2 regions of the Bradyrhizobium sp. 142 genome follow, and region 1 is predicted to be linked to the other one. Evidence: predicted binding sites of a transcription regulator. Region 1 holds the regulator's gene; the other holds the start of a gene.
The links. The regulator LexA, encoded in region 1, represses DNA repair genes until DNA is damaged. The targets are predictions, from matches to a motif close to TGTTCNNNNTGTGTTCNG.
Positions count from the first base shown of each region.

Region 1 (5,374 bases):
CAAGGACAAGTTCAGGATTCCGCTGATCCTCAAGGGCATCGCGACCGCCGAGGACGCGCAGATCGCGGTCGATCATGGCGTCGAGTGGATCTATGTCTCCAACCATGGCGGCCGCCAGCTCGATCACGGCCGCGGCGCCATGCATGTGCTGCCCGAAATCGTCGAGGCCGTGAAGGGCCGCGCCAGGATCATGGTCGACGGCGGCTTCTGTCGTGGCACCGACATTGTCAAGGCGATCGCGGCGGGCGCCGACCTCGTCGGCATCGGCCGGCTGCAATGCTGGGCACTTGCAGCAGCCGGTGAAGCCGGCGTGACGCGGATGCTGGAGCTGCTGGAGGATGAGGTGCTACGCTGCCTCGGCCTGTTGGGGGCCACCTCGTTCGCCGAGATCAACAAGTCCTGCCTGCACCCGGCGGCCGCCACCAATGCACCGAGCGTGTTCGGCGCGTTCCCGCTGTTCGACGTCGAGCCGTATCGCTACTGACCCGAAAGGATGCAATGACCCCACTCTCTCCCGGCAGCGCGGATGCGCTTCTGTTCGACCTCGGGCGCGTCGTGCTCGACATCGATTTCTCCAAGGCGATCGCCTGCTGGGCTGGACATGCCGGCTGCCAGCCGGAGGCCATCGTCGCGCGCTATGTGCGTGACGAGGCCTACCGGTTGCACGAGGTCGGCAGGATCAGCGATGCGGAGTATTTCGCCTCGCTGCGCGCTTCGCTCGGAATCGGCATTTCGGACGCACAGTTCCTGGAGGGCTGGAACGCGATCTTCGCAGGAGAGATGCCCGATATCGCAGAGCTGTTGCCGCGCGCGGCCACGCAGATGCCGCTCTACGCCTTCTCCAACACCAACCGTCCGCATGTCGACTACTTCTCGAAGGAATATGCCGATCTGCTCGGCCATTTCCGCGAGGTCTACCTGTCGTCCAGCATCGGCCTGCGCAAACCCGATGCCGAAGCCTTCGACCATGTCGTGGCTGCGATCGGCGTGCCGGCAAAGCGCATTGTGTTCTTCGATGATCTCGCCGAAAACGTCGAGGGAGCGCGGGCACGCGGATTGACCGCGGTACACGTCATGTCCGCCCGGCGACGTCGGAGAGGCGCTCAGGGCCTTGGGGATCTGATCGGGAACCCGGTTCCCCGGAACCAAATTGTCCCAAATGAGGAACCAAATCATTTTGCGCAATTTTATACGGAGTTCCGGGAACGGAAGCCCCGCCTCCGGACTATTGAGTCCGTCGGTATTTCTACGGACGGACACATCATCGTGTTGGGCAAGACCTACCTTACCAAGCAGGCCTCTCTCCTTCTTGAATTCGCCAGAACCACCTCGGACTCGGAGCTCTCGGCCAAGCTGATCAGTAAGGCCGCCGATCTGAAGTCTCAGGCGGATCCGCTGCCCGACAAGGATCAGGGTCTCCAAGCTCCTGACGTCCGTTCCAACGGGCCTACAGGGAGTTGATCGATGCTGGCCGTGGCTCTGGTCGTTCTCGTCCTTGCCATGGCCACGCTGGTCCCCGTCGTTCTCGTCGTCTGGATCATGCCGCGCCGGACCTGACGGCTACTCTTACCGGGCAAAGTCAGGCACGATGATTCATCCTGCCTCGCCGTCGTTTTGCCTCTGCGCTCGCGCTCGGCTAGAACTTCGCCGTTCTTCGTCCGACCGTGCCCTGCAGGAGTTTTCCCCGTGGTCTTGATGCCGGTTTCTGACGCGCTCGCAGCGGTGCTGGCGGGGACAGAGCCTCTGGCCGAAGAGGTGATCCCTCTCGCCGATGCCTTCCATCGCGTGCTCGCGCGCGACGTCGCGGCGCGGCGTACGCAGCCGCCGCAGGCGATGTCGGCGATGGACGGATATGCCGTGCGGACAGCCGATGCGGCAAAGATCGATGCAGAACTCCACCTGATCGGCGAGGTCGCCGCGGGCCGCCCGTTTGCGGGAACGGTCGGGGCAGGCGAAGCGGTGCGAATCTTCACCGGCGGCGTCGTTCCCGATGGCGCTGATGCCGTCGTGATCCAGGAGGATACGGGCGCGGATGGCAAGCGCATCACGATCAAGGAAGCCGCAATCGTGGGGCGTCACATCCGCCCCGCCGGCGTCGATTTTCGCGAGGGCGACGTGTTGCTGCGGACGGGCACCCGCCTTACCGAACGAGATCTGGCGCTCGCCGCCGGCATGAATCAGCCCTCCCTTCCGGTCCGCCGCCGTCCGAAGATTGCGATTCTCGCGACCGGCGACGAGCTGGTGATGCCGGGAACCGCACCCGGCCCCGGACAGATCGTTTATTCCAACGGCTTCGCCCTGCACGCGCTAGCGCGCAGCGAAGGCGCTGAAACCATCGACCTTGGAATTGCCGCGGATACCCTGGACGCCACCACCTCCGGCATCCGCCGCGCCCGCGACAGCGGCGCAGACATCCTGATCACGACGGGCGGCGCATCTGTCGGCGACCACGACCTGGTCAAGCCGGCGCTGGAGGCCGAGGGCATCTCCATGGCTTTCTGGAAGATCGCGATGCGGCCGGGCAAGCCGATGATGCACGGACGGCTCGGCGCGATGCGCGTGATCGGCCTGCCCGGCAATCCCGTGTCATCCTACGTTTGCGCGTTCCTGTTCCTGGTTCCGCTGATTCGCGCGCTGTCTGGCGGCTCAGTGATTCATCACCGCCGCGAGCGCGCCGTGCTCGGCCGCGATGTCGGTTCCAACGATGCGCGCGAGGATTATCTTCGCGCGCATCTGGAGGTGCGGGAGGACGGAGCGCTGGTCGCCCTTCCCGTCAACCATCAGGATTCTTCGCTGCTTGCGAATCTGGCTGCGGCGCAGGCACTTCTCGTGCGCGCGCCGTTCGCGCCGAAGGCCGAGGCGGGCATGCCTTGCGAAGTGCTGCGGCTGCCGGCTTGAACGCGCCGACCGCACGCGTTTCCATAACTTTGTCGCGTTCACGGTAAATTAAGCAGTTGCGGAACACATATCGAACATATAGTGTCCGTTCATGATTTGTTTCGAGCATCTAGCGGCTCGCCGCTGAATTCGCCGTCTCGGAATCGAACGACATCAACCGGGGGATTTGGTCGAGATGTTAACGCGCAAACAATACGAGCTTCTGCGGTTCATCAGCGAACGTTTGAAGGAAAGCGGCGTGCCGCCCTCTTTCGACGAGATGAAGGACGCGCTCGATCTGCGCTCGAAGTCGGGTATCCATCGCCTGATCACCGCGCTCGAGGAGCGCGGTTTCATCCGGCGTCTGCCCAACCGCGCCCGTGCCATCGAGGTGATCAAGCTGCCCGAGCTCCAGGCCGCCGCCGGCACCCGCCGCGGTTTCACGCCGAGCGTCATCGAAGGCAATCTCGGCAAGGTGCGCGCGAGCTCCAGCGCGTCTACGGACGACGGTGAACGCCCCGTTGCCGTGCCGGTGATGGGCCGCATCGCGGCCGGTACGCCGATCGAGGCGTTGCAGACCCGCAGCCACACAATCAGCGTACCGCCCGACATGCTCGGTTCAGGCGAACATTACGCGCTCGAAGTGCGCGGCGATTCGATGGTCGAGGCTGGCATCCTCGACGGCGACATGGCGCTGATCCAGCGCAACGAGACTGCCGATACCGGCGACATCGTCGTCGCGCTGATCGACGAGGAGGAAGCAACGCTGAAGCGCTTCCGCCGCCGTGGCGCCTCGATCGCGCTCGAGCCCGCCAACGCGGCTTATGAGGTGCGCATCCTGCCGCCGAACCGGGTCAAGATTCAGGGCAAGCTGATCGGGCTGTACCGGAAATACTGAGCGTACCCGACGGTCACGCGATACCCATTGGAGCGGACGGATTGTCCGCTCCGGCTGGATGGTCTCTCTGGTTCTGCACAGATGATCCGGCCACCCCTCCAGCGCTACATCCTCGGCACGCCGCACGAAGCAGTCATCGCTTCGCGGCCTTGTGAGACCGAGGAGACAACCATGCGCAAGATCATTCTGAGTATGCTCATGACCGCTTTGATCGGGGCGCCGCTTCGCAAGCCGTCGCCGCACAGTCGCATCATCATGCCCGCAAGGAGACAGCGGTGAGCACGCAATTCCGCAATGCCCACAGCGCGGTCGAACAAACGTCGCAGCCGAATTGGCCGTATTCCGGCTGGTCTGCACCAGCGGGCCGCTGACGTTCGAGTCCGCGCAAAATGCACGGACGCAGGCTTTGTTCCTACTGGATTCGGGAAAGATAATGTGATCGCAGCCTGCGGCGGCGAGCCGCAGATTTGCCTACAACCGAGCAGATGCTTATGTACTTTCCACTCTGATAGAGGCCTGCGCCTCAGAAGAGGCGCGGGTTGCTATCTTCGAATGAGGAGCACCCGATGTGTGACTACAGCCTGCATGCCGTCGCGACGCGCCCGGCCGAAGTCGGCGAGACGATCGTCACGACAACCTTCCGCGGCACCTCGACGCGCGGCTTCGCCTCCGAAGCCGATCTCTCCGTCGCGGTCTGCCTGCTGCCGGGAACGGAGCTCGCCTTCGCCGACAACGTCCGCTACGACAATCGCTGGATCTGGACGCGTACCGTCAACTCGCGCGTCGGAAAGTTCGGCAAGATCGATTCGCACATTCCCGATCGCCACCACGACGCGATCGAATTTCCCGACGGCAAATACGTGTTGGTCACGCAACTCGTCGAAGGCCAGCGCGCAACCGTGCTGCAGCTGCCGGTGAGCCAGCCGGTCGGCGAACGCGAGCACAAGCCGCAGATCATCGCCGACAGGCAGCCGACCGTCACCCGCTTGCCGATCGGCTGACACTGCCGTCCCCGGCCGCAAGGTCGAGGCCAGGATTGAAATTGCCATCGCCGGCCGAGGCCGGCGAGATGGAGTGTTTTGCGGCCCTCGAATTCAGATGGGCGGCTCCTGCCGCCCGTACACGTCGCACGAAGTTTGGGCCGCCCTGCCTGAATTTTGAACGCCCGCTCCGTGGCCAAATGGCCGATGCTGATGCAGCTTGAGGCGGCGGGCACGCTCGATGAAGACCTTCATTCGCGTCGTTGAACTCTGGGTGCCTGACCAGACGCGCATGCGGCTGGAATTCGGCGGCGGCCTCTACAGCGAAGGCCTGTGCGCGTTCAGGGCCGTAAGCGAAAACTTGCGCTTCGGATATGACGAGGGCCTACCAGGCAAGGCCTGGTCCAGCGGCCACCCCGTGATCCTCACCAAATTCGCCAACTCGTATTTCAAGCGGACCGATCAGGCCATCGCGGCGGGGCTGACCTGCGGCGTGGCGGTGCCGGTGTTTGCCGGCGAATTTTTGCAAGCCGTCATGGTGCTGTTCTGCGGCGACGACGAGGCGCATGTCGGCGCGATCGAGCTCTGGCACAACGATCCGGACGTCTCCCACGAGATG
Region 1 covers NZ_JADPKQ010000118.1:41,902-47,275, forward strand. The annotation lists gene IVA82_RS12060 (alpha-hydroxy acid oxidase) at 1-484, shown strand, start outside; partial or broken gene IVA82_RS12065 (HAD family phosphatase) at 499-1,123, shown strand; gene glp (gephyrin-like molybdotransferase Glp) at 1,687-2,898, shown strand; gene lexA (transcriptional repressor LexA) at 3,074-3,775, shown strand; gene IVA82_RS12080 (hypothetical protein) at 4,342-4,776, shown strand; gene IVA82_RS12085 (GAF domain-containing protein) at 4,997-5,374, shown strand, end outside.

Region 2 (3,144 bases), on a different contig from region 1:
GCAAGACCGATGTCGGCGATGCGCAATGGCTGCAGCGGCTCTATTCGTTCGGGTTTCTGCGGGCCAGCTCTTCGGCCCAAAGGTTGCCGAGCTGCGAGCCTACGTGCGTCAGCGCGAGCGTCTGCTGGAGTACGCGGCCTCACGTATCCAAGATGCAGAAGGCCTTGACGGAGATGAATCTTCAGTTGCACCACGTCGTCGCCGACATGACCGGTGGGACCGGCCTGCGTATCATCCTCGCGATCCTTGCCGGCGAGCGCGATCCGGAGGCACTGGCATGCTTGCGCCACTACAACTGCCACTCCAGCGCCGAGACGATCGCGAAGGCGCTCACCGGAAGCTACCGCGCCGAGCATCTGTTTGCGCTCGAGCAGGCACTTGCGCTTTATGACGCCTACCACGAGAAGGCATCCGCTTGCGACGCCTGGATCGAAGCCGTGTTGAAGGAACTGAGCATCCATCGCGGTCATGGCCATGGACCGGCGCCGCCGGTCTCGCGGCGTCGGAATCGAACCGATCAGGCGAACGCTTTAGCTTCCGGCGTCCGCGAGACGCTGTTCGCGTTGCTCGGAAAGGACATCACCACGATCGACGGCCTCGGTTCTTACCTCTCGCTGATGTTCGGCTCATCGGGCTGGACGCGAATGCAAAGCCAAGACGGTCCAGCGAAAATCCAATTATACCGCAACACCTGCTGGGCAACTGCGACTTCCGTGCGGAAGCGGCCGAAGGTGACCAGACGATGTATGACATCATCTTCGACCAATCGACCGGCTTTGCACTTTCGCGCGCATACAGGGAGGCGGCTGGATCCCTGCAGGCAGCCAGCACATTGTGGCCGAAAGAAAGAGAGGATGTGGTTTGGCGGAGCGCGATAGGCACAGCAGGGCGCGGGCACCTGGACGCGCAGCGCCACGCATCCGAGAAATCACCGCAACAACGATCCACGGCTTTTGCCAGGGTATCCTTCGTTCGCACGGGATCGACGCCGGCCTTGACCCGGGTTCGCGGGTGGTCGACCAGGCCATTGCTAATGCCCTCTTTATGAAATGGCTCGCGACCTGGCTGAAGAAGATGCTGACGCTTGGCGACGAACGGGATCGTCCAATTCCTGTTCTTGCAAAGGACGACCCGGTGGGGGGCGAGCGCGTCGCGAGCTTGCCATCCTCCGGCGCGAACATCGCAGCGCGACTGCACCGACACCCGATTGTCCCACTCGCCCGGACCGCGGGGACCAGGAGAGACGTGGACAGCGGAGCTCATCACCGATCTCGAGCGCCTCTCTGCGTTCTTTGGGGGCGATCACGCGAACGCCGCCTTTTCCGATCTGTGGCGCCTGACCCTGCCGCCGCGCATCAGCATGATGCGGCAGAAAAGTATCGACTTACTGCCCTATAACAGGATGCGCGCTTGGCAGCAGGCTCTCGGCGAGGCGGATGGGCGGCGTCGCGGACAGGAAGCGGCCGAACACTTCGAGAAAGTTCGCGGCCTATCGAACGCTGATCGGCTCCATCGCAATGCCTGGTGTATGAAGCGCTGCGCACCTAACCGGAGTGGTCGAGGCTTACGACCGCGCAAACGCGAGGCGGCCGTCCTCGTTTTCGACGACTTGTTTGCGGCAGCCGCGAGCTCTTGTCTGCGAGAATTCCGACACGCGCGCCTGGCTCGCTGGCCGCTATGCGCATCTGCTGGTCGATGAACTCCAGGATACTGATCCCGTGCAGGTGGAAATCGTATTCTGCATAGCCGCGCATGTCGCAGCCAGCGACCTGGAGCAATGCCGTCTTGCGCCCCGGGGCGCTGTTTCTGGTGGGAGATCACAAACAGGCGATCTATCGCTTTCGCAGCGCTGACGTAGAATCTTACGCGCTGGCGAAGTCCGTGATCGGCAAGACCAAGAACGGCTGGCTGCTTGCTGTCACCGCGAATTTCAGATCCCGCCCGGAGATTATGCGCACGTCAACCGCGTATTTCAGGACGTTCTCGGAAAGAAGGGGCAGCCCGGCTTCGTACCGCTCGCTTCGACCCTTGCGCTGCCGCCGTTGCCGTTCGCTGCTACAGCAAAGCTGACAATCGGCGTTCCGCGGGACGCAAGCGACGAGGACGAGCGCGAAGCGGAAGCGGCAGCTGTTGCCCAGCTGTGCGCGCGCCTTATTGGCGCCCTGAGAATCTGCCGCCGCGAGGGGACGGAGCGATACTTGCGCGCAGGCGACATCACATTGCTTGCGCCGATGCATACTCTGGCGCTATGAACGCGCCCTTGAAGCGCAACGCATCGCAGTGGCCTCCCAGGCACGTTACGCGCTCTTCCGGCGCCAGAACGTTAGGACGTCGTCATCCTGGTCCGCGCACTTGCGGACCCGCTGGACACTTCGGCGCCTTCATGCGAGGTCCCATTGTCGGGCTATGCAACGAAGACGTTCTCGATATCACGGCGGCGCTCTCTCCCGATCAGGACGGGCGCCGACGCTTCCAGCTGCGGACGCGGGCGGACGACGTCATTAACCCCCTCGCAAAGGATGTTCTCTTGAAGCTCCAGGCGCTGCATGGTCTTGCCGCCGAACTCACGCCGATGCAGCTCGTCGTCTTCGCGACCGAGCGCCTGAACGTTGAGAGTGATTATGGCGGCCCGGCATTGCCAGCGGAACGCGCGCGCTCTCGCGAACCTTGATGCTATCGAACGTCTCAACGGCAGAGATCCAGCGGCGGATCGAGGTGGTCGGCATCTTCCCCAACGAGGATGTCATCGTCCGCCTCATCGGGGCGATCCTGCTCGAACAGAACGACGAGTGGGCCGTGCAGCGGGCACGCTATATGGAGAGCTGGCCCCGGTTGTTTGGACAGCGCCCCGCGGGATTTAAGTGGATTCCTGCCGGGTTATGCTGAACGCGGAACCTTACGATTTTGTCGTTGCGTCGGGAGGGGCGTAGCCCGACCAGAGCGACGACAAAATCGTCGGCGACGGTCATGCGGCCATCACCATAGCTTGCGTGCCGAAGTAAGCCTCGTCGGGCGTGCGCCCGTCAAGGCTCGAGTGAGGGCGTCTGCGGCGCGGCAATCAGGATGGAAGTGCAGCGTCAATCAGGATGAGAGAGCTTCGCCGGGCTCGTGACGCAGGGAGGGCGTAGCCCAGCAGGAGGTCGG
Region 2 covers NZ_JADPKQ010000541.1:61,136-64,279, forward strand. The annotation lists gene IVA82_RS48020 (hypothetical protein) at 165-878, shown strand; gene IVA82_RS48385 (UvrD-helicase domain-containing protein) at 1,554-1,853, shown strand; gene IVA82_RS48390 (UvrD-helicase domain-containing protein) at 1,753-2,070, shown strand; gene IVA82_RS48025 (hypothetical protein) at 2,528-2,671, shown strand; partial or broken gene IVA82_RS48030 (transposase) at 2,658-2,886, shown strand.
Region 2: the regulator LexA is predicted to act here: its motif matches at 1,464-1,481, upstream of IVA82_RS48385 (UvrD-helicase domain-containing protein).